Regions from separate parts of the Mesorhizobium sp. WSM4832 genome, predicted to be linked through region 2. Evidence: predicted binding sites of a transcription regulator. Region 2 holds the regulator's gene; each other region holds the start of a gene.
What was found. The regulator LexA, encoded in region 2, represses DNA repair genes until DNA is damaged. The targets are predictions, from matches to a motif close to TGTTCNNNNTGTGTTCNG.
Positions count from the first base shown of each region.

Region 1: the regulator LexA is predicted to act here: its motif matches at 2,184-2,201, upstream of dinB (DNA polymerase IV).
Region 3: the regulator LexA is predicted to act here: its motif matches at 2,416-2,433, upstream of AC0L2L_RS08720 (PA0069 family radical SAM protein).

Region 1 is NZ_JBVVQH010000009.1:43,165-50,856, forward strand. Features, by position in the region: gene AC0L2L_RS14470 (aldose 1-epimerase) at 1-633, shown strand, start outside; gene dinB (DNA polymerase IV) at 860-2,122, opposite strand; gene AC0L2L_RS14480 (cupin domain-containing protein) at 3,396-3,776, opposite strand; gene AC0L2L_RS14485 (polymerase) at 4,135-4,368, shown strand; gene AC0L2L_RS14490 (hypothetical protein) at 4,441-4,677, shown strand; gene AC0L2L_RS14495 (TadE/TadG family type IV pilus assembly protein) at 4,853-6,070, opposite strand; gene AC0L2L_RS14500 (TadE/TadG family type IV pilus assembly protein) at 6,350-7,621, shown strand; gene AC0L2L_RS14505 (TadE/TadG family type IV pilus assembly protein) at 7,627-7,692, shown strand, end outside.
Region 2 is NZ_JBVVQH010000003.1:233,424-241,115, reverse strand. Features, by position in the region: gene AC0L2L_RS06400 (molybdopterin molybdotransferase MoeA) at 1-489, shown strand, start outside; gene AC0L2L_RS06395 (alpha/beta hydrolase) at 559-1,389, opposite strand; gene kynU (kynureninase) at 1,450-2,697, opposite strand; gene lexA (transcriptional repressor LexA) at 3,150-3,884, shown strand; gene AC0L2L_RS06380 (ComEC/Rec2 family competence protein) at 3,888-6,362, opposite strand; gene gltX (glutamate--tRNA ligase) at 6,464-7,692, shown strand, end outside.
Region 3 is NZ_JBVVQH010000005.1:14,765-22,456, reverse strand. Features, by position in the region: gene AC0L2L_RS08725 (ribonuclease HII) at 302-1,000, opposite strand; gene AC0L2L_RS08720 (PA0069 family radical SAM protein) at 1,187-2,341, opposite strand; gene AC0L2L_RS08715 (glycosyltransferase) at 2,491-2,994, shown strand; gene AC0L2L_RS08710 (GFA family protein) at 3,011-3,436, opposite strand; gene moaB (molybdenum cofactor biosynthesis protein B) at 3,562-4,119, opposite strand; gene AC0L2L_RS08700 (4-(cytidine 5'-diphospho)-2-C-methyl-D-erythritol kinase) at 4,106-5,005, opposite strand; gene AC0L2L_RS08695 (membrane protein) at 5,028-5,213, opposite strand; gene AC0L2L_RS08690 (S49 family peptidase) at 5,298-6,155, opposite strand; gene AC0L2L_RS08685 (tRNA1(Val) (adenine(37)-N6)-methyltransferase) at 6,266-7,063, opposite strand; gene AC0L2L_RS08680 (putative signal transducing protein) at 7,063-7,287, opposite strand; gene AC0L2L_RS08675 (polyprenyl synthetase family protein) at 7,553-7,692, shown strand, end outside.

The DNA of each region.
Region 1 (7,692 bases), on a different contig from region 2:
ACCTTCCCGATCCATGGCGATGGTTTCCAGAAACTGTGGCGGCTCGCCAGCCGCACGGATACCGAGGCGGAGCTGGTGCTCGAAGACGGCGCGATCGGTCCTTACCGCTATGCGGCATCGGTCACCTATGCGCTGCGCGACGGCGCGCTCGACGCGTGGCTGACGGTGGAGAACCGTGCCGGCATGCGCCTGCCTTACGGCCTCGGCTTCCATCCCTGGTTCCCGCGCGGTGACACAACCCTGCTGGAGGCGAAGGCCAGGCGTGTCTGGCTGGAGGACGAGCGTCATTTGCCTGTCGGCGTCGTCCCGGTGGGCGAGCGCCCGGCCTGGGATTTCGACCGCCCCATTCCGCTGCCGCCGGACTGGGTGAACAACGCCTTCGACGGATGGGACGGCCACGCCAGGATCGTGCAGATGGAAGAGGGGATCGCAATCACGCTCACCGCCTCACGCGAGCTCGACGTCTACATTCTCTATTCGCCGTCGCCCGATGCCGGCTTCTTCTGCTTCGAGCCGGTCTCGCACCCGGTCGACGCGCATCACGGCGAGGGGCTGACGCCGCTTGATGACGGGGAAACGATGAGCGCGACGATGCGGCTGGACTGGGCGGTGACGGAAAGCGACGCGCTCTGAGGGATTGGCAGCTTCGGCGAAGGCGCCATTCTTGAAACGTTGGAGATTGGCGAAAGCCGAGGCGACGTCCAATCTCCCCCAAGTGGGGGAGATGTCCGGTAGGACAGAGGGGGGCGCCGTAGAGTAGAAGCGTTGGTGACCCAAACCTAAGCGTCCTAACTCCGACCATGCCGCATACGCCTGCGCCACCAAGACATCGGGCCAACGCGATGCCGAAACGCCTCCCTTACAGCTCCTTTTCCGCCAACTCCCTGAACCCGTCCGGCACCGAGCGCGTGCGCTCCAGCGCCACGGCGCCGTAGCCGACGGCCTCCTTGCCGAAACGCTGGCGGATCTTGTCGATGGCGCGGTCGGCGCCGAAGCGGGCCAGCCCCTTGCGGCTGCCGGGCTTGAGCTTTTCATCGGCGAGGCCGAGCGGCAGTTCGAGCTGCAGCTCGGTGTGCTCCTCCAGATGAGAGACGGAGATGGCGAGCAGCGAGATGTCACGCTCGCCCGGATGGGCGGCCAGCACGCCGCGCACCAGCTCCTCGGCGATTTCGGCGAGCATTGCGGTCGCCTGGATCGGCTGCTCCAGTGTCATCGAGCGGGTGACCGCGCGCAGATCGGCGAAGCGAACGCGCACCGTCACCGTGCGCCCCGGCCGGTCCTTGGCGCGTAGCCGGCTGGCGACGCGGTCGGCCAGATGCAAGAGCGTCGGCACGAAGACGTGTGGCACCGCTGGCTTCCTGCCCAGCGCCGATTGCGCGCCGGCGGAAATCGCACGTCGATGTGTCTCGAGCTTGCGCGGGTCGCGGTTCCAGGCGAGCGCGGCGAGCTTCTGGCCGGCGGCATGGCCGATCAGCCGCTCCAGCGCACCGCCATGGGTGCGCGCCAGCTGCCCGATCGTCTCGACGCCGATCTCGGCCAGCCGCGCCTTGGTCGCCGGGCCGACGCCCCACATCAGCGTGACAGGCAGGTCGTGCAGGAATGAAAGCTCGGTGCCTGGCTCGACCACCACCAGCCCGTCGGGCTTGGCCACTTGCGAGGCGATCTTGGCGAGATGCTTTGTCCGCGCCACGCCGATCGAGATCGGCAGGCCGAGCTCAGCCTTTACCCGATGGCGGATTTTTCGCGCGATCTCTTGCGGCGGCCCGAACAGATGCGTGCAGCCGGCAACATCGGCGAAGGCCTCATCGATCGAGATGCGCTCGACAACCGGCGTGAAATCGTCGAGCACCTTGATCGCGGCGTCGCCGAGGCGCTGGTACTCGGAAAAATGGCCGCCGACGAAGATGAGCTGCGGGCAGAGCTCGCGCGCCTTGCGGCCGGGCATGCCGCCGCGCACGCCGAAGACCTTGGCCTCATAGGACGCGGCCAGTACCACTCCGCCGCCGACGGCGATCGGCTTGCCGCGCAGGGACGGGTCGAGCAGCTGCTCGACCGAAGCGTAGAAGGCGTCGAGATCGGCATGCAGGATGGTAGCGGCCGCAGCGTCGTTCGTGGTGCGCATCGCTCGATGGCCATTTGTGTGGCATTGCAGCATTAGCTGCGTCTGTTGCAAGGGGAATTAACTGAACATAAAGAGAACAAAAAGCGTTTAGTGTCAAGCCGCCACACCAAAACATGCAGCCTTGCACAGCTTGGCACAACCCGAGCTTGCAGACGCCGAACTGCGGCCCGACGTCGCCCCGCAATGCCCCCGGCGACGGTTCCCTTCTGTTCTCCCGATGTTCGAAATAGAGGGTATCTCTAACATAAGATGTTCACGGCCATTTGGATGAGGGCTGAGCCGAAAGAGGTATGGAATTTCCGGTACGGCTTTTGGATGGTCCGCTTGCGCCTACCCCTTGTGTGCGAGCCGGCCCACCCATACCGCAACTGCCCCGGCTTCGGCTGGTCGTCCTTTGCTGGCAAAACTTGGCAGTGCCCGGCGCTCAAGGCGCCCCTATAGCGGCCCGACAGTCCGTTGGGGTGGTTAGGGTCACCGACCGCCGGGCCTAACCGACTGGTGCGAGTCGGCTAGGCACATCGTAATATTAGCAACCCAGCATCTAAACCGTGACTGGAGGTTTTCCCCTGATTCTGCCGTCCGCCTTTCTGTCCCACTCTAGGACATGCGCGCTGGCATCGGTCTTGCTCCGCAGGTTCTGCCGGTTGATCCCGGTCCTGATCGCGTAGCTTGATCAGGTTGTAGGCTCGCCGGGCTAGAGGAGTTGGGGTCTCGCCCGGCGAGTTCTTCGGAATTCGACTGCGCCAAGGACCGATACGGTCGGCCTTTGGCCGGACAAAAAAGGACCCGACTTGCAGGCCATGCGGCAGAGAAACAGCGAAACGGCGCCTGCAGGTCGGGCCTCACCCATAGCCCCCGCCAAAACTGGGTGATACCCATTTATGATCCCTGCAGCGCGATGGGCCGAATCAATTCATCTTAGTAGTCGCTAAAATATCGCCCGGTGTGGCAAAACTGCATCCATCGGTCAGTTGCGTCAAATGCCCTGCCGTCAACCGTGGTGATCGACGGTGCAATTCACAAATCATCCCGCAACTCCGGAGAAGCTGCGGAGTCCATGGGGGCGGCCCGGCACCGTGGCGGGGTAGGCCAGCATGGGCCGGGCCTAACCGGCGGGGGCTCGGAAGAGAAACACGGCGCCGGCTGATGACAAATATACGCTCCTGCTTGTATGCCGGTACGCATCCTTAAGGACGAAGCCGGGGTAAGCTTGGCACGGCTGCCGGAAAGAAGTGCCACGGCTCCGGCCGTGCCGGCCTTCGCCCGATCCGTCCTATGCCGGCTTGGCGTATTGCTCGGCGCTCAGCACCTCGATGCACTGGAACGGCTGGTTGCCTTCTACCCAGGCGTCATGGCCGGGCGGGATGGTGTAGGACGTGCCGGCCTCGAAGGTCTTCTGCGTGCCGTCGTTCATGCGCACGGTGATCGAGCCGGACACGACATAGCCGACATGCGAGACCTGGCAGCTCTCGGTCTTGACCACCGGCTTCACGCATTCGGACCATTTCCAGCCCGGCTGCATGTTCATCCGCCCGAGCGTATAGCCCGGCAGCCGGACGATCTCGACGCGCGTCTTGGCGGGCGCGCGGACCTCGTCGGGATTGTTGTGCGATTTGGCTTCGAGTTTTGTCACGTTCATTGCAACTTCGGCCATGGTTTCCTCCCATGAGTGAAGCGGCGCCTGACGTTGCGATCGTCGGCGACCGCACCCATCCATACGCCTAGCTATGAGTAATTGCTAATATTATGATTGAGGACGGCGATCCCGAGTCCGGGCAACGGCAGCGGGAAGCGTTGCGTTCGGGCTTCGGGCGACGGTCCGGGGCCGCGTTCGGACTGAAGTCTCAACGCGTAAACGCAGAGGCCCGAGGCGCCGATTTTGAAGAAACAACCGCCCCGTCAAATTCATTGCCTAGCAAGCCGCCGGACAAAGTCCCTTCATCGGCGGTTGACCACGGCGTGCTCGCCATCCCTGCGATATGGCGGGCACGCCTTTCCTGGAGTTGTAGGCCGTGCAACCCGGCAAGACGATCGCGAATCTGTTTGCCGCGCTGCTTCTGGCGAGCCTGGTCGGCGGCGTCTTCTTCGTCTTCGGCAGGCCGCTCTGGCCCGAGCGCCGAGCCCGGATGGTGATCCTTCTGCCGATCGACACGATCGCGACCGGATCGGTGCGCAAGGCTTGCCTCGCGCCATGCCTGCCGGCCCGCTTCGATCTCAAGCTTGCTCCCGCCAGGCCGCCTGGATGAAGTAAGCCGCGGGAACCAGTCCGCGCCTCACGCCGTTGATTGAGCGAAGGGATGGCGCTGGCGGAGGCCGCCATGGGCAATTTCGAACTCATCGATCTTCTGTGCGTCATCGACGCCTGCGCGAGCGACCGTTCGGCCGGGCGTGTCGTGCCGATGTCGAAGGCCGTCGAGGAACTGCGCGTGCTGACCGGCGATTTCGTCTCGTCGGATGAGGATGCGGCCAACGCCTTGACGCAGGTTGCGCTCGAGCGCGGCTGCGCGGTTCTCTTCGACGAGCAACCCGGCGCCGACATCATCGCGGAATTCTAATGCATGTCGCCCAGAAGTGTGCAGCGGTTCTGGGATAACGACATGCATAAAAACAGAAACTTAAAGCGTGTCGCCTGAATCCGTTTCAGCGCGACACGCTTTAGGGCCGCGACACAGGCTGCCGATTTCCCCGCAACTCATCGCGGCCCTTGCGGGCCGCCGCCGTCTTCTCGTCTCACTTCGCCAGGGTGATCAGCCGTCCCGCATACATCTCGCGGTTCCCGAGTTCGGCCGTGCAGTCCGCCTTCACGGCGGAGGTCCCCGTCATGGCGATGGTGTCGCCGACCAGCCGCAGGCAACTGCCCTGGGCGTTCATGTCCGAATTTCCGGCAAAGGTGACGGTGGCGTCCGGGGCGTAGATGAAACCGCTCACCACCGAGCCGGATCCGCCGTTCAGCGTCAGCGCCTGGGTGTTGCCGTGCGCCTGGTAAATGGTGATGCCGGCATAAGGGCCGCTGGTCGGCGGCGAGAGCTTCACCTGCTCGTTGGCGTTGATGTAGACCTGCGAGTTCTCCATCAGGAAGATCGTCACGCCCTGGCCGCTCAGGCTGCCGTTGCCGCCCGGCTTTATGGTGACGTTGCGCAGGATGTAGGTGCCCGGATTGAGGGTGATCTTTCCCGACAAGGTCTTATCGCAATAGGTGCCCGGCGACAGCGTCACCGTCTTGCCGTTGGGCACCGGCAGGCAGAGCGTGTAGGCGGGAGGAACGACGTCGGCCAGCGGATCGAACGAGGCATACTGGTTCTCGTGCGGCGCGCCGCAGGAAAGGGTGGCGTTGGGCGGCGTCAATCCTTGCGTGCCGCCGACCGTCGAGACGCAGCCGGCGCTGACGATCGCCGAGCCGCCGCGGTTGACGGCGTCGGCGGCGTCCGAATTGGCCGCGATCACGCAGCCGCTCATCGCCACATTGGTGGAGCCCTGCAGGTTGACCGCACCGTCGGCGTGCTGGTTGAGCGCGAGCACGCAGGCTTGCGCGCCGGGTTTGACCTTGACCGAGGCGGAGCGCGTAGCCTGCCAGGCCGGCATGCCGCTGACGAAGGCCGGCCGGCTGATGCTCGACGACAGCGAAATGAAGTAGGCGCTCGGACCGCCGCTGGCGGCAGCCTGGAAGGCGGCGATGCTGCCCGACAACTCTTGCGCGTCGGCCGCGCTCATATTGGCCGCGAAGAAGGTCTGGCCGAGTTGCTGCACGTCGCTCGCCGACATGGCGGCCTGGTATTTCGTACCGATCGCAAGGCCGGCCGCGTCCAGCGAGTTCTGCAACTGCGCGGCGTCGTCGCTGGTGCCTATCAGGTCGACGGAAGCTGCCAGGCCAAGCATCAGCGGCACCATGGCGACAGCGGTCGCGATCGCGAAATTGCCGCGCCTCGATGCCCAAAACCGTCCAAACATGGAGCCCGCCCTCGTCGTATGGCACAGAGTGATAGGCGCGCCGTCTCTACGAGCGATTTCCAAAAAAGATAAAATGCAGAAGAAGCTAAAATATTAGACTTTCCCGTGGCTTACGTCTTAAGTCCGAAGTTTGTTGGGCCTTAAGTCCTAGCGTGCGCGGCGCAAGATGGGGGCAGCAGCCGCTGCAGTCCTACCAGCGCAAGTCGAGCGAAATAATTAGGCATTCGTTCATATGGCAATGATGACATCACGGCTGGGATACCTTGGGTGCGCTCAGCCATGGCCTTTTCGGGTCGGTTCTTCAAACCTCTTTTTTTTCGACGCGTCTTGCGACGCTTTTGCGAAGGCGTGGGCGGCAATGTCGCCACCATCTTCGCGCTTACCCTGCCGGTCGTCATCGGCGGCGCGGGGCTCGGCGTCGAGACCTCCTATTGGTACTATTCGAGCCTGAAGCTGCAGGCGATCGCGGACGCGGCCGCCTATGCCGGCGCGCTGGAAAAGGTTCAGGGATCCAACACAGCCACGATCACCGCCGCCGCCACGACATCGGCCAGCTCGAACGGACTGGGCGGCGGCACCATTGTCGTCAACACCCCGCCCACCTCGGGGCCGAACATGGCCAAGAAGGCGGTCGAGGTCATCCTCAACCAGAACCTCGACCGGATGTTCACCTCCATCTTCACGCAGACCAAGGTGCCGGAGCGGGCGAGGGCGGTGGCGCTGATCACCGATGCCTCTAAGGCCTGCGTGCTGGCGCTCAATTACTCGGCCGCGCAGGCGGCGCTTTTCTCCGGCAGCACCAGCGTCAAGCTGACCGGCTGCTCGGTCATGTCCAATTCGAGCGCCGCTGACGCCATCAAGGTGCAGGGATCGGCAGGGCTTCAGGCCGACTGCCTGATCACCGTGGGCGGCGTCGTGCTGAACAATCCGGTGACGATGGACCCGGCGGTCTGCAAAGCCCCGATCACCCAGGCGCTGCCGGCTTCCGATCCATTTGGGAGCCTGCCGACACCCGCGGCCACCGGCGGCTGCAAGAATATCAACGGCAACAAGACGACGCAAACGATCCAGGCCGGCACCTACTGCAGCGGCATGAACCTCAACGGCAATGTCGCGCTCTCTTCCGGGACCTATGTCGTCCAGGGAAATTTGAAGATCAACGCGGGTGCGGTCATCACCTGCGCCACCCCTTGCACCGGCGTGACCATCTTCATGGCCGGCAGCAACACCGTCAGCATAAATGGCAACGCCACCGTGAACCTGAGCGCGCCGACCTCTGGCACTTATTCCGGCGTGCTGTTCTACGGCGACCGGACCGGGACTGCGGCGCAGAGCACCTTCAACGGTACCGCCACTTCGCTTTTGACCGGCGCCATCTATTTTCCCAGGCAACAGGTCAACTATCTCGGCAACTTCTCGGGCAAGAACGGCTGCACGCAGGTCGTTGCCGATACCATCCAGTGGTCGGGCAATTCGACCATCAACCAGGACTGTTCGAGCCTTGGGATGAAGGACATCCCGGCCGCTCAGTCGGTTGCAGTCGTCGAGTAGTGGCAGTGCGGCTACCGATTATCCGTTTTGGCAGAAACCGCGCCGGCATCGCCGCGGTGGAGTTGGCGCTG
Region 2 (7,692 bases):
GCCAGCGCCGACGTCATCGTCACGCTTGGCGGCGCCTCGGTCGGCGATCACGACCTGATCCATGACGTGCTCACCAGCGAAGGCATGAAGCTCGACTTCTGGAAGATCGCCATGCGCCCCGGCAAACCGCTGATGTTCGGTCGGCTTGGCAATGTCCGCTGCGTCGGCCTGCCCGGCAATCCGGTGGCAAGCATCGTCTGCACGCAACTCTTCCTGAAGCCGCTGCTTGCCCGGCTCGGCGGCCGCGTTTACAGGCAGGACGTGCGAACGGCCCGGCTGGGCGCCGCGATGCAGGCCAACGACCTCAGGCAGGATTATGTTCGCGCCATGGTTCGCGACGATGACGGCACGCTGGTCGCGACCCCCTTCGGCATCCAGGATTCCTCGATGCTGCGGATGCTCGCCGACGCCAACGGCCTGATCGTGCGCGAGCCCTTCGCGCCGGCCGCGGAAGCCGGCGCCGAATGCAGCGTGCTTATGCTGCGGTAATACGTCGGCGCAGCCGATCGTCTAAGCGTCGACGAAGTCGATCGCCTACACGTCGAAGCAGTCGATAATCTATTCGTCGACCAGCGTGCGGGTCAGGGGATGATCCGGATCGGCGAGACCATCGACAACATTGAAATGATGCCGATCCGGCTCGACCACTGAATCGGTAGCGGCGCCGAGCCCGGTCCAGATGTTGGCAAGCAACGCGCTCTGGCGCAGGAATTCCGAGCGCTCGCCGCCGCCGACCCAACAGGTGACGCGGGCCCCCTGCACGGGCCTCAGCAATGCCGGGCTTTCGGTCAACGCTTCCCGCTCGTCGATGTTCAGGGTTTCGTTCAGCGCCGTGAACATCAGCGGCCGAAGGTCGTGCAGGCCTGAAATCGAAACGACATGGCGTAGGCGGCGCGCCACATCGGATGATAGCGGTGAGGTCGCGGTCACCATGCGGCTGGCGAGATGTCCGCCGGCCGAGTGCCCGGCCAGCATCAGCGGACCATCGACCATGGCTGACGCCTTCTCGATCGCAGCCGCGGCTTCACCGACAATGCCGCTGATCCTGATCTCCGGGCAAAGTGTGTAGGAGGGCATGGCTACGGCGAAGCCACGTCCGACCGCGCCTCCTGCCAGATGCGACCAGGAACTCCTGTCCGACTCCATCCAGTAGCCGCCGTGGACGAACACAACGAGCCCCTTTGGCGCGGCAGGCGGGAGAAACAGATCGAGCCGGCTGCGCGGCGCTTCGCCATAGACGATATCGAGCCGCGCCCTGCCCTGCGCTAGCAGCTTTTCGCGAAATGCCTGAGCCGGGCCATCCCAGGCCGCCGGCCAACGGTCGCCGCCGGCGATATTGGCGCCGTTTGCATAGGCGTTGTCCCAGTCGACAATGCGGTGTCCCAGCACCAGTCCCTCCGCGGTCAGGTCAATATTGAATGGCTTTTGATTGCATCGCCGATTTCAAAGTCAGGTAACAGCTGTTTTGACGGCGAAGCGTGCTTCTCGCCAGGCGCCGGTGCGCAAGATGTCTTCCAGCACGTCGACGGCATCCCAGACATCCCGGTAGCCGATATAAAGCGGCGTGAAGCCGAAACGAACGGTCGACGGCGCGCGGAAATCGCCGATCACGCCGCGCTCGATCAAGGCGCGCATCACCTGGTAGCCATGCGGATGGGCAAACGACACCTGGCTGCCGCGCTCGGCGCCGCGGCGCGGGCTTTCCAGTTCGAGACCGAAGGCGCCGCATTTGGCTTCGACAAGCCGAATGAACAGGTCCGTCAGCGCGATGCTTTTCTCGCGCACAGCCGTCATCTCGACTTCGTCCCAGAGATCCAGCGCTCCTTTCAGCGCCCGCATCGACAGCACCGGCTGCGTTCCGCACAGGAACCGCCGGATGCCCGCGCCGGCGGCATAGCCCTGCTCGAACGCGAACGGCCTGGCATGGCCCCACCAGCCACTGAGCGGCTGGCGAATGTCGCCATGGTGGCGGTTCGCGGCGTAGATGAAGGCCGGCGCTCCCGGTCCGCCATTAAGATATTTGTACGTGCAGCCTATGGCGAAATCGGCATTCGAGCCGTCGAGATCCACCGGCAGGGCACCGGCCGTGTGGCAGAGATCCCAGACAATCAGCGCACCGGCCTCATGGGCCTTGCGCGTCAGCGCCGCCATGTCGCGCAGCCGGCCGGACTTGTAGTTGACGTGGTTTACCAGGATGACTGCGACACGATCGTCGACCAGTTCCTCGATCGTCGCGGCATCGACACCTTCGAGCCGCAGCACCGTGCCGGGCCGCGTCGAGGCCACCCCTTCGGCCATGTAGAGGTCGGTCGGGAAGCTGTCGCCCTCGGCAACGATCACCGAGCGCTCGGGACGCATTGCGAGTGCCGCATGCAGGACCTTGTAGATGTTGATCGAGGTCGTGTCGCACACCACGCTCTGGCCCGGCGCGGCGCCGATCAGACGCCCGAGCCGGTCGCCGAGCTCCACAGGCATGTCGAACCAACCAGCGGTGTTCCAGGCGCGGATGAGGTCTCGCGCCCATTCCTGCTTCGTGGCCGTCTCGATCTCGCTGAAGACGTTGATCGAAGCAGCGCCCAGAGAATTGCCGTCGAGGTATATAACGCCCTCAGGCAAGACGAAGCGACCGCGCATGGCGCGCAGCGGATCCGCGGCATCCATCGCCTCGACGTCAGCGAGATCGGGAATTCCCATCATTGTGCCACCGCCTCCATTTCGACCCGGCGCCGCTCACGGCCGGCCAAGGGCGGTTGTCTCACCACCGCCGGCGCCAGGGCAAGAACCTTTCGTCCTATGTTAGCTGGTCCATAGACGGCGAAGACCAGGGACCGGAATCATCGCCAGGTTGGCATTTTGGGTTCGTTTCGTTCACGGTGCAGAACGCGCAACGAGGAGCCGGCGCGACCCCACCCGGCACTTTCGTGATGGTGCCGCCTCTTGTTCCAGCTTAAGGATGGGCCGCAAAATCGAGCGGAATCAATACCGCCGCCCGGCGCGCGGCGGCCACGCCGCCACTGGATGCAACATTGTTTCGGCAACCTTAACAAATTCATTAAACTTTAAACGGTTGCGGAACACAACTGGAACAGATAGTGTTTGTTCTGGGTTTGTTTTTCTGATTCTGGTTTGAGAACCCATGGGGGCCGCCAATGCTGACGCGCAAACAACATGAACTCCTGATGTTCATCCATGAACGTCTGAAGGAGAGCGGGATTCCTCCATCTTTCGACGAGATGAAGGAGGCGCTCGACCTTGCCTCGAAGTCTGGTATCCATCGGCTGATTACGGCGCTGGAGGAACGCGGCTTCATTCGCCGGCTGCCAAACCGGGCGCGCGCGCTTGAAGTGCTGCGGCTGCCCGACTCGATCGCGCCTGGCCTGAATGCCGCGAGGAAGTTTTCGCCGAGCGTCATCCAGGGCGGCCAAGGCAATCTCGGCCGTCAGCTCAAGCCGGCAACCACCTCGCGTACGCCGATGCCCAGCAATGACGACGACGCTGTTTCGGCCGTATCGATTCCGGTGATGGGCCGCATCGCCGCCGGCGTGCCGATAGACGCAATCCAGCACCAGACGCATTCGATCACCGTGCCGCCGGATATGATCATGGGCGGCGAGCATTATGCGTTGGAGGTCAAGGGCGACTCGATGATCGAGGCCGGCATCTTCGACGGCGACACCGTCATCATCCGCAATGCCAACACGGCAAGCCCGGGCGAGATCGTGGTGGCGCTGGTCGACGACGAGGAAGCGACGCTCAAGCGCTTCCGCCGCAAGGGCGCCTCGATCGCGCTCGAGGCCGCCAATCCGGCCTACGAGACCCGCATCTTTGGGCCCGACCGGGTCAAGGTCCAAGGCAAGCTCGTCGGGCTTATCCGCCGCTACTGAAATCTATTGGGCTGGTGGCGAAGACTTCGCTTCCGTCCTCTCGGGTTTTTTGTAAGGCGGCAGGCCCCTCGCCTCGCGGGTGTATTTGCGTTGCTCGTGCCAGGGCCGGTATGGCTTCTCGACCGCGTAGCGAACGTTTGGACGCGCGGTTGCCGATTGCGGGTCGAAGAAGACGGCCGCACTGCCGTCACGCGCCAGCTGGCGCTTGGTGACGACAAGCACACGCGGATCGCGGCAGGGATTGTAGGCTGTGGCGTCGTTGATGACGATGAGGTCGGCAAAGCCGCAGGCCGGACGGGCGCTGTCGCGGTTTTCGACTAGTGCGACGATCGCCCCGGAAGGATGCCGGCCGATGCACAGGTCGCCTGTGCAGTAGAAGGGCGAGCCAGGCGGCAGGTCGACGGGATCGGCGATGTCGAGAGCGTCTTTGGAAAATGTCTCCGGCGGCACAATTGCTTCGGCCTTCAGCGCCCGCTTCCAATTGTCCGTGGTGAACTCATTGGAGCGTGCGCGGTTGACGGCGAGCTCGCCGGCGCCGATCGGCATTGCCACCAGATGCGCATCCTCCGAGATAAGCACGTCCGGCGTTCGGACATGCGGGATGACCATCAGGGCAGCGAGCGCGAACGGCATGGCTGCCAATCTGAGCCAGGTGGTGGCCATGGTAGCGATGACCAGCGCGATCGTCGCCAGCAGCACCGACTGGATCGAGATCAACCCGACGGCATCGACCGGTGAGCGCTCGGAAATCCACGCTGAAATGGCGATCATCGCCGTCAGGCCCTTGCCCATCACATAGAGAAAAGGACCGTCGAAGCCGAAGGGCATCGCCAGCGCGCTCAACACGGCGAACGGCATGACAACCAGCGAGACGATCGGCATGACCGCCAGATTGGCCAGCAGGCTGAGCGGTGACACCCGCTGGAAGTGCCAGATCGCGAACAGCAATGTCGCGCTGCCCGCGATGAGCGATGTTATGGCGGCGGCGCCCACTCCAACCGCCAGTTTCCGCGATATGAACCCGAGGAACGAACGCTTTACCGGCGGCGCGGTCGTTTTGCCGGCGCGATAGTCGGCGAAGCCGGCATAGGCACCGACGAGCGCCGCTGTGGCGGCAAAAGACATCTGGAAGCTCGGACCGACCACCTCGTGCGGCGAGACCAGGATGACGGCGATGGCCGAGATCGCCAGGTTGCGCATCGTCAGCGCCGTGCGGTCGAAGAGCACGGCGACCAGCATGACCGCCAGCATGATAAAACTTCGCTCGGCCGCCACCACGATGCCGGAGATCACCAGGTAAGCGGCGATCGAGATAAGCGCGATTCCAGCGGCATATTTCTTCACCGGCCGGCGCGACGAGAAATCCGGAAACAGCGCGAAGGCGCCGCGCAGCAGGACCATGATCGTGCCGGCGACCAGCGCCATGTGCAGGCCGGAGATCGAGATGATGTGATAGATACCGGTGCGTCGCATCGACTCGTTGATTTCTTCCGGAATGCCGGCGCGCACGCCGACGATCAGTGCTGCTGCAATCTCACTTTCGGAACCGCCGATGGTATCCCTGATGTGGTCGGCGATCCCTTCACGCGCGTTTTCTATGGCCGATGCGATGCGCGCGCCGAACGGCGCCCCTGTTGGCGCAATCGAGGTCGGCGCAATCAGCTTTGGATCGCCCAGGAAAAAGCCGCTGCCGCCGATGCCGGTGAAATAGCTGTCGAAGGAAAAGTCGTAGCTGTCAGGCCGGACCGGGCCCGTCGCCGGCAGCAGCTTGGCGTAGCCGGTCAGCATCGACCCCGCTGTCATGTCGGGCGGGATCTTGCGCGCCGACAACCTGACGCGAGCCGGCGCATAGCGCAGCGTCGGATGTGCCGTGGACATGAGATCGATGGTCAGTCGGACACGGCCATTGGCCATCGCCTCGGCGGTGACAAGGCGGCCCGTCAGCCGCGTCTGGATTTCGGACCCCAGCATCGGCGTCGCCATCCGCCAGGTCTCCACCTTGGCCGCGAGAAAGCCCAGGGCACACAAAAGGGTTGCCATGAAGACAAGGTGCGTTCTCTGCCGGGAACGCGAGATCGCCGCGCAGACAGCCATCAGAGCCACCGCAGCAAGCGGCCTGTAGAGATCGGGCTCGGTGCTCAGCGAGAAGTAGTAGATGACGCCCGCGGCCAGGAACACCGGCACCAGCAGGAAGCCGACGCCGCGGTCGACCTCGGTGGCGGCGGCGACGGCAATGCTTCGATGCAGCGCCGAAAGCGAAGCGCGGCCAAGCTGTTTGCGGATTCGGCCGGCGGTGGCAGTTGGCGAGGCTGGCTCTAGTGCACCGCCGCCGGGCGGCGGAAGCTCGGCTGGTGCACGCGGTTGCGGAAGCTGGAATGGCACCGCCTCCGTGGGCGTGGCATGGGCAAACATCAGGCGTTCGCTGACGCCAGCTGTCGTTGTCTCGCCCTCGTCCGCACCCCAGCCACGTCCAGCCATCGGGTCTGCCCCTTGCGCCCCAGACCGCCTATGCTACATGAACGCCAACTGCGCGAAAGCCCGCGCAAAATATGCCGTTTAAGCGCAAGCCTGAGAGTTCCATGTCCGACAAGGTCGTCACCCGTTTTGCCCCCTCGCCGACAGGCTACCTGCATATCGGCGGCGCGCGCACAGCGCTGTTCAACTGGCTTTATGCCAAGCACACCGGCGGCACGATGCTGCTGCGCATCGAGGACACCGATCGTGAGCGCTCCACCGAGGCCGCAACCGCCGCCATTCTCGACGGGCTGACCTGGCTTGGCCTCTCCTGGGATGGCGAAGCCGTCTCGCAGTTCGAGCGCGCGCCGCGTCACCGCGAAGTGGCCGAAGAGCTCGTGCGTATGGGCAAGGCCTATTACAGCTATGAGACGCCGGCAGAGCTCGAGGCAATGCGCGAGGCAGCTAGGGCCAAGGGCCTGCCCCCGCGCTACAACGGCCAGTGGCGCGACCGCGATCCCTCCGAGGCGCCCGCGGGCGTCAAGGGCGCGATCCGCATCAAGGCGCCGACCGAGGGCGAGACGGTCGTGCACGATCGCGTGCAGGGCGAGGTGCGCTTTCCCAACAAGGATCTCGACGACTTCATCATCCTGCGCTCGGACGGCAACCCGACCTACATGCATGCCGTCGTCGTCGACGACCACGACATGGGCGTCACCCACATCATCCGCGGCGACGACCACCTGACCAACGCTGCCCGCCAGACGGTGATCTACAACGCCATGGGCTGGGACGTGCCGTCGATGTCGCATATCCCGCTGATCCATGGCGCCGACGGCGCCAAGCTGTCGAAGCGGCATGGCGCGCTCGGCGTCGAGGCCTATCGCGCCATGGGCTATCTGCCGGAGGCGCTGCTCAACTATCTGGCCAGGCTCGGCTGGAGCCATGGCGACGACGAGGTGATGTCGATCAAGGATATGATCGCCTGGTTCGACATCGGCGACGTCAACAAGGGCGCGGCCCGCTTCGACTTCGCCAAGCTCGAGGCGCTGAACGGCGTCCATATGCGCAAGATGGACGATCAGGCGCTGTTCGATATCTTCGTCGCCACCTTGCCCTATCTCGAAGGCGGCCCCTTACTTGCGGCAAAGCTCGATGATAGGCGCAAGGCGCAGTTGCTTGCGGCCATGCCCGGCCTCAAGGAGCGGGCCAAGACTCTTGTGGAACTGGTCGACGGCGCGGCTTTCCTGTTCGCCGAGCGGCCATTGCCGCTGGACGAGAAGGCGGCGGGCTTGCTCAACGCGGATGCGCGCGCGATTTTGCGCGGCGTGCATGGCGCATTGTCTTCTGTCCA
Region 3 (7,692 bases), on a different contig from region 2:
GCGTCGGGGCCCGCCCCCTCCCCCCCCCCGGGGGCGGGGGGTTGTGTTGGCCTGCCATCCTCGACGGAGTGGGGGTCGATCGGCGCCGGCGTTGTTATTTCGGGCTCGGAGGGCGATGCCGCCCTTTGATTGAGGCCTCGTGGCGAGTTGTCGGCGGCGGCGCATTCGAGGACCGTGGTTCCCCACTCCGTCGCTGCTTCGCAGCGCCACCTCTCCCCCTCCGGAGGGAGAGGAAGGAGTCAAGGTCGGCGAACTCGCGCTCTTCCTCTCCGCCTCAGGAGCCCACAAGCGGGAGATCGTGTTATTCCAGCCCGGCGAAGCTCTCTTCTTCCTCGACCAGTTCCGTCCCGCCCAACCGGAACGGCGCAAACGAGGCGCGATGCAGCCTGGCCACCGGCCCATGCGCCTCGATCGCGGTCCGGTGCCGGACCGTCGCATAGCCCATGTGCACTTCGAAGCCGTAGCGCTCGTGATGCCCGCCGCAGCCGCACATCATGCGGTCGCGCATCACCTTGGCGACGATCGACGCGGCGGCGATCGATTGCGAGCGCTGGTCGCCCTTGATGAGCGCCCGGCCTTCACAGGCGAGACCAGGCGGGATGTCGCGGCCGTCGGCCAAGGCGAGTTTGGGCTGCAGCGAGAGGCCGGCGGCGGCGCGGCGCATCGCTTCCAGGCTGGCTTTCAGGATGTTGCTGTTGTCGATGCCTTCGGCGCTGATCGAGGCCATCGACACACTCAGCGCCGAGCAGAGAATCTTGATGAACAGCGCCTCGCGCTGCAAATGGGTGAGACGTTTGGAATCGTCGAGGCCTTCGGGAATATTGGCGGGGTTGAGCACCACGGCCGCGGCCACCACCGGCCCGGCGAGCGGGCCGCGGCCTGCCTCGTCCATGCCGGCGACCGGCCACAACCCGTCGGCCATCGCCTTCGTCTCGATCGAGAAGTCGGGCTTCTCGACCATTTCAAAGAGAAGCGGAGAATCGGAACGCGTGCGAGCCATGGTGCGGCAAGGTTCGCATCGGCTCCGATTCTCCGCAAGTCCTTCCGGGTCGGATGGGGCGTCGGACCGGGAAGGCACCGTCTCACGGCCGGGGGACAAGGGCCGGACGGGATTCTTTCGCAATTCCAGGAAAATCGCTTTGCCTGGAATTGTTTAGCGGGCCGGCCGTCATGGCCGGCGTGGTCTTCAAAGCAGCATCAATTGCTCGCCGGCACCGGAGCCTGCGACGAATTGGTCGGTGCGGAGCTGCCGCCGCTCGACGTTGACGCCGAGCCGCTTGGCGGCGATCTCGAAGCGCCGCCCGATCTGCCAGGCATAGGGACCGGCGCCCTTCATGCGCTTGCCCCATTCGGAATCGTAATCCTTGCCGTCGCGCATCGAGCGGATCAGCGACATCACATGCCGGTAACGGTCCGGATAATGGCGCAACAGCCAGTCCTTGAAGATCGGCGCCACTTCGAGCGGCAGGCGCAGGATGACGTACCCGGCTTCCCGCGCGCCGGCGGCTCGCGCCGAATCGAGGATACGCTCCATCTCCGGATCGTTGAGGCCGGGGATGATCGGCGCCACCATCACCGATGCCGGAATGCCGGCATCCGAAAGCTGCCTGATCGCCTCCAGCCGCTTCGTCGGCGTCGATGCACGCGGCTCCATGGTGCGCGCCAGCATGCGGTCGAGCGTCGTCACCGACAGCGCCACCTTGGCAAGGCCGCGCTCGGCCATGCGCGACAGGATGTCGATGTCGCGCGTCACCAGCGCCGACTTGGTGACGATGCCGACCGGATGGCCGCGCGCCTCCAGCACTTCCAGGATCTCGCGCATGATGCGGTATTGCTTCTCGATCGGCTGGTAGGGATCCGTGTTGGTGCCGATGGCGATCGTGCGCGGCTGGTAGCCGGACTTCGACAACTCCCTGTCCAGCATGCGCGCCGCATCCGGCTTGGCGAAAAGCTTCGATTCGAAATCGAGCCCCGGCGACAGGCCCATGAAGGCATGCGTCGGCCTGGCGAAGCAGTAGACGCAGCCATGCTCGCAGCCGCGATAGGGGTTGATCGAACGGTCGAAGGAAATGTCCGGCGATTCGTTGCGGGTGATGATGGTGCGCGGCTTTTCGACCTGCACCTCCGTCTTGAAGGGCGGCAGCTCTTCCAGCGAGTTCCAGCCGTCGTCGAACACATGCCGGCTGACCGGCTCGAACCGGCCGGACGGGTTGATGCCGGCCGAGCGGCCGCGATTGCGGTCGGGCCGTACGCGCATGCCGCTCTGCTCGATCATCGCGTTTGCCATTTCGGCTCTGCCAGCTCCGAAAGCGGCAATGTCGGCGCGCACGATCTGTTCCATTTTCGCCCTCTCCCAGGGACTGTCGGCAGGCTGTCGAATCGCTCTGTTCATGAAACTATTCCTATTTCACAGATGAGAACAAAGCAAGAACTTTTTCACCCCGAAAGCGTAACTGGCGAAAGGCGTGGCTTTCCGCTATTCGGCTAGGAATGCTCAGCGTTCTCATCGAAACCCGCAACGACGAAGAAGGTCTTGCCCGTACGCTGGCCTCGCTGGTCGGCGGTGCGGTCGAAGGCGTCGTGCGGGACGTGATCGTCTGTGATGCCGGCTCGACCGACCAGACGCATCGGGTGGCCGAACATGCCGGCTGCCACTATGTGGCGGGCGGGCTCGGCACTGGTATCGGCCAGGCCAAGGGCGACTGGCTGCTGCTTCTGGAACCCGGCGCCAGGCTCGCGGAAGGTTGGATCGACGAGGTCGTTGCCCACACGGCAAAGCAGACCATGCCGGCGCGCTTTTCACGCGCCCGGGCCAATCGCGCGCCTTTCCTGGCTCGCGTCTTTTCGAGCAACCGGGCACTGGCCGAAGGGCTTGTCATCAGCAAGCGCCAGGCCTCGGCTCTGGCAAAGGGCGCGCGCACCGCCGAAGCCCTGGCGCGCGGCCTGGCGACCAGAAGGCTGAACGCCGAAATCTGGGTCGCGCCGCCGAAGTGACGCGGTTCCTGCCCAGTCAGATCCCCCGAATTTCAACCGGCATCCAGGCGGCGCGGCGTCTCGCCAGGCGCTGCTCGCGCGTTTCGGCATCGTAGCGGACGGGGACGGGCTCGCGCAAGAATCGCTCGCGATCGTCGAGCGCGTTGACGATGACGATCGCCCTCGCGTCGTCGCCCTCGCCGGAAATGGCGGCGACATAGACGCCGCATTCGCGGCAGACAAGATAGTCGGCGGTGCGTAGGCCAAACCGGTAGACCTGCAGGCGCTCCTTGTCGGCGACCGAGACGACCAGCCTGCCGTTCGGATCGGCGGCCGCGCGCGAGCCGTGCCGGGTGCAGAACGAGCACTGGCAGGCGCGGATTTCTATCCCGGCCGGATCGACCGCGGTCGAGAAACTGAGGCGGATATTGCCGCAATGGCAGCCGCCGCTGTGAACGGTCATGGCGGATTGTCCCTTGTTCGCTAACACAAGCTACTTTGCCGGCGTCGGCTTCGGAATGGCGCCTCGAAGGCGCAAGCGCTGTTTTGCCTGCAAACCGGATGCCGCTCGGGTTCTTTGCCTGTGCTTTACGAAGTGGGCTTGCCGCGGCGCCGAAGATGCTCGTCCAGCCGCGGCATGATCTCGACGAAGTTGCAGGGCATGTGCCGGTAGTCGAGCTGCGCCTTGATGATCCCGTCCCAGGCGTCCTTGCAGGCGCCCGGCGAGCCCGGCAGCACGAAGACGAAAGTGGCGTTGACGACGCCGCCGGTCGCCCGGCTCTGGATCGTCGAGGTGCCGATCTTGTCATAGGAGATGCGGTGGAAGACTTCAGAAAAGCCGTCCATGCGCTTTTCGAAGATCGGCTCCAGCGCCTCCGGCGTCACGTCGCGGCCGGTGAAGCCGGTGCCGCCGGTGGTGATCACGACATCTATGTTTTCATCCTTCGACCAGCCGAGAACCTTGTCGCGGATCTTTTCGCGGTCGTCGGTGACGATGTCGCGCGCGACAAGCGTATGACCGGCTTCCGTGATGCGGTCGGCGAGCGTCTGGCCGGACTTGTCGTCGGCGAGGCTACGCGTATCGGAGACGGTCAGCACCGCGATGCGCACCGGGATGAAGGGCCGGCTCTCGTCAAGCTTCGCCATCGGCGTCTGCCTCCATGCTGCGCGTCGCGGCGACGAACCAGTCGGGATGGCGGGCGCGGATCTCGATCGCCGCGCGCTTGGCGACATTGCCGGTCTCGAACAGGCCGAAGCATGTGGCGCCGGAGCCGGACATGCGCGCGAACGCGGCGTCGGCACGCTTGAGCGCCTTGAGCGCCTCGCCGATAGCCGGCTCGATCGAACGGGCGGCAGCCTCGAGATCGTTGCGTGTCGTCTCCAGCCAGTTGCGGATGGCGTGGAAATCGAGGCGCTTCGGCAGCGGCGGCAGCGCTTCGTTGTCGCGACTGGACAGCGCCTTGAACACGTCCGGCGTCGAGACGGCGACGCCCGGATTGACCAGAACCAGGCCGAGCGCCGGAAACGCGGGCAGCGGCGACACGTCATCGCCTATGCCGCGCGCGACCAGCGGCTTGCCCTTGAGGCACATCGGCAGGTCGGCGCCGAGCGAAAGCCCGATCCGCGCCAGCGAATTGCCATCGATATCGAGCTTCCAGAGCCGGGCCAGGCCGTTGAGCGTGGCCGCCGCGTCGCTGGAACCGCCACCGATGCCCGAGGCGACCGGCAGGTTCTTCTCCAGCCTGATGGCAACCGGCGGCGTGTGCTGCGCCCCGACCTCCCGGCGCAGGGCGTCGCGTGCCTTGACCACCAGATTGTCGCTGTCTAGCGGCAGGCCAGCCGCATAGCGGCCGGACACCGAGAATTCGTCATGCTCCGCCGGCTCGATCTCGAGCCGGTCGCCGAAGCGGGTGAAGACGGCAAGGCTGTCGAGCAGGTGATAGCCGTCGGCGCGCTGTCCGGTGACATGCAGCGCCAGGTTGATCTTGGCGGGCGCAAGCCACGTCCGGACCTCGGCGCCGGGCTCAACAATGTCAGATGCTGGCGAGATGGCTTCAGTCCTTGGCGAGACGATATTCGCCGGTCTTGGGATCCTTGACCAGCGTGCCCATCGTGCCGTTCGCCGCCTGTTTCTCGGTGCGCCGGATCTTGGCCGTCACGCGTTCGGCCTCGCGCACGAAAGCGCGGTAGCCAAAGTAGGCGGCGGCGCCGACAACGGCGAAGAAAATGATCTGCGGCATCTCACAACTCCTCCCGCGCTTCTCGCGGCAAGGCCGGCCGAATGGGTCGGTCAAGCGCTCATGCTAGCCGCATTCATGGCTTTTTCAAAGCCCGAAGCGCGCCCACAGCGCGCGCTCTTCCGCCGCATCGAGGACCCCGCTGGCCGCGGCCGCAGCGATATCGGGCGCCGAAACGCGCGAGCCGAACAGGCCGAAACGGCCAAACAGACCGCGCGGCGCGGTGATCAGCTTGAGCTCAGTCTTGTCGCCGAAACGCGTCCTGAGCACGCTGCGCATGTCGCCCAGCGCATCGACAAGGCCAAGCTCGAGGCCTCGCTTGGCGGTCCAGAACAGGCCGGTGAACAGGTCCGGGTCGTCCTTCAGCTTGGTGCCGCGCCGCTCCTTGACGAGGTCGATGAAGGTCTCGTGCACTTCGAGCTGCAGCGTCTTGAGCCGCTCGACGTCTTCCTTCTTCTCCGGCTTGAACGGATCGAGCACGGCCTTGTTCTGACCGGCGGTGTGGACGCGGCGCTCGACGCCGATCTTCTTCATCAGCCCAGGGAAGCCGAAAGAGGCGGAGACCACGCCGATCGAACCGACGATCGATGACGGATCGGCGAAAATCTCGTCGCCGGCGACCGCGATCATGTAGCCGCCCGAGGCCGCCACGTCCTCGACGAAAACCAGCACCTTCTTGTTCTTTTCCGCCGCCAGGTCGCGGATGCGCTTGAAGATCAGCCGCGACTGCACCGGCGAGCCGCCCGGCGAATTGATCGAGATGGCGACGACAGGCGAATCGAAGCCGAAGGCCTTTTCGATGATACCGGCCGTCGAAGCGAGCGACAGGCTCGGCCGGAACTGGCCGCCACCGGCCATGATGGTGCCTTGCAGCCGGATGACCGGAATGGTGACGACTGTCGAGCGCCAGGATTTCGGCAGCAGGCGGTTGAAGAGGCGTTTCACGAACCAGTGTCTCCGGTCAATTTGCGGGAGAAAGTTGAGAATTCATCTTTTGCTCCCGGGCATGTAAGGAACGCGGCAGCCAACGGCAATGCCGCATCGCCAGCCCCGGATCAATCGCCGAACAGCGATGCCAGGCCATTATTGATCATTTCCGTCCGCTCCGTCGGCTCGTTTCCGGATGGCCCGTGCAAGGTGAGCGGCGGGCGGATCGACAGTTTTCCGCGCGCGCCGAGCACCGCCCTGACGACGATGCGGATCGCCGCCGCGTCCGGACGCGGGTGCACACAGAGCAGCTCGGCATCGCCGAAGCGGTCTTCGATGGCGTCGAGGATGGCGACCAGCTGCTCGGGTCGCGCAATGACGGCCAGCCCGCCGCGCGGCTTGGCGACGGCGGCAGCGCTCCTGATCCAGCGCTCGAACAGCCCATCCTCCGTCACATGCGCCTGCTTGCGCAGCGCGTCCGGCGTCGAGCGGTCTTGCGCCGCGTTGAACGGCGGGTTCATGATGACGAAATCGAATTGGTTGTCGGCAAGCCCGGCCTCGCCGCGCGCCCGGCCGGTCAGCGTCACGTCGGCCGAAAGCACCGACGCGCGGTCGCCGAGATGCGCATTGCCGGGATGCGAAAGCGTGGCGGCGGCGAACCCCGCCATTTCGGCGGAACGCTCGACGAGCACGGCCCGTGCCGCCGGACAACGCGACAGCACGGCAAGGGCGGCGGCACCGGCGCCGGCGCCGAAATCGGCAAGCCGCCCGGAAAAGCCGGACGGTACGGCCGCCGCCAGCATCATGGCGTCCATGCCGGCGCGATGACCGCCCCGGCTCGGCTGCACCAGCCAGAAGCGTCCGCGATGGAAGGCATCGATCGTGTGCGCCGGCGTATCCGGGACGGGGGCGGTGCTCGCTGCCATTATTTTTTGCGGATCTCGTTCTCGATGCCGGCATCCTTGAGGATACGCCGCGCGGCATCGACCTTTTCGGCATCGACCATCACGCGCCGGGGCAGGATGCCCAGCGAACCGTCGAGCACGCTCATATTCTGGTCGGCGACGAAACAGGCGATGCCGGCGTCGCGCATCAGCGATTCGACAAAGGAGATGACGACGGCGTCGTTGGTGCGGACAAGCTCGATCATGGAACGAAAATCGCAGGTTGCAGCGTTCCTGTAAACGTCGAGGCGAACCTGCGCGAACAACCGCGCCAATTCGCCTCTTGCCGTGCCCGGTTGCGCCGCCCTAGAGTCAGCGCGGGACTAGTGCATGTCGCCCGGAAGTGCGCAGTGGTTTTGGGACAACGACATGCATCAAAACAATGACTTGAAGCGCGTCGCCTGAATTCGTTTCAGCGCGAGGCACTTCAAGGCTGCCGTCGTACGCGTCAATGACACGGGAGTTGTCGTGGTGGGTGTCGTTCTCAACATCGAAGGCAAGCGGGAACCCGCTTCCATCAAGGATCTGATCGATCTGACGGCAGCCGACATGGGGCGCGTCAACGAGCTGATCCTGTCCAAGGCGGGCTCCGACGTCGAGATGATCCCGGA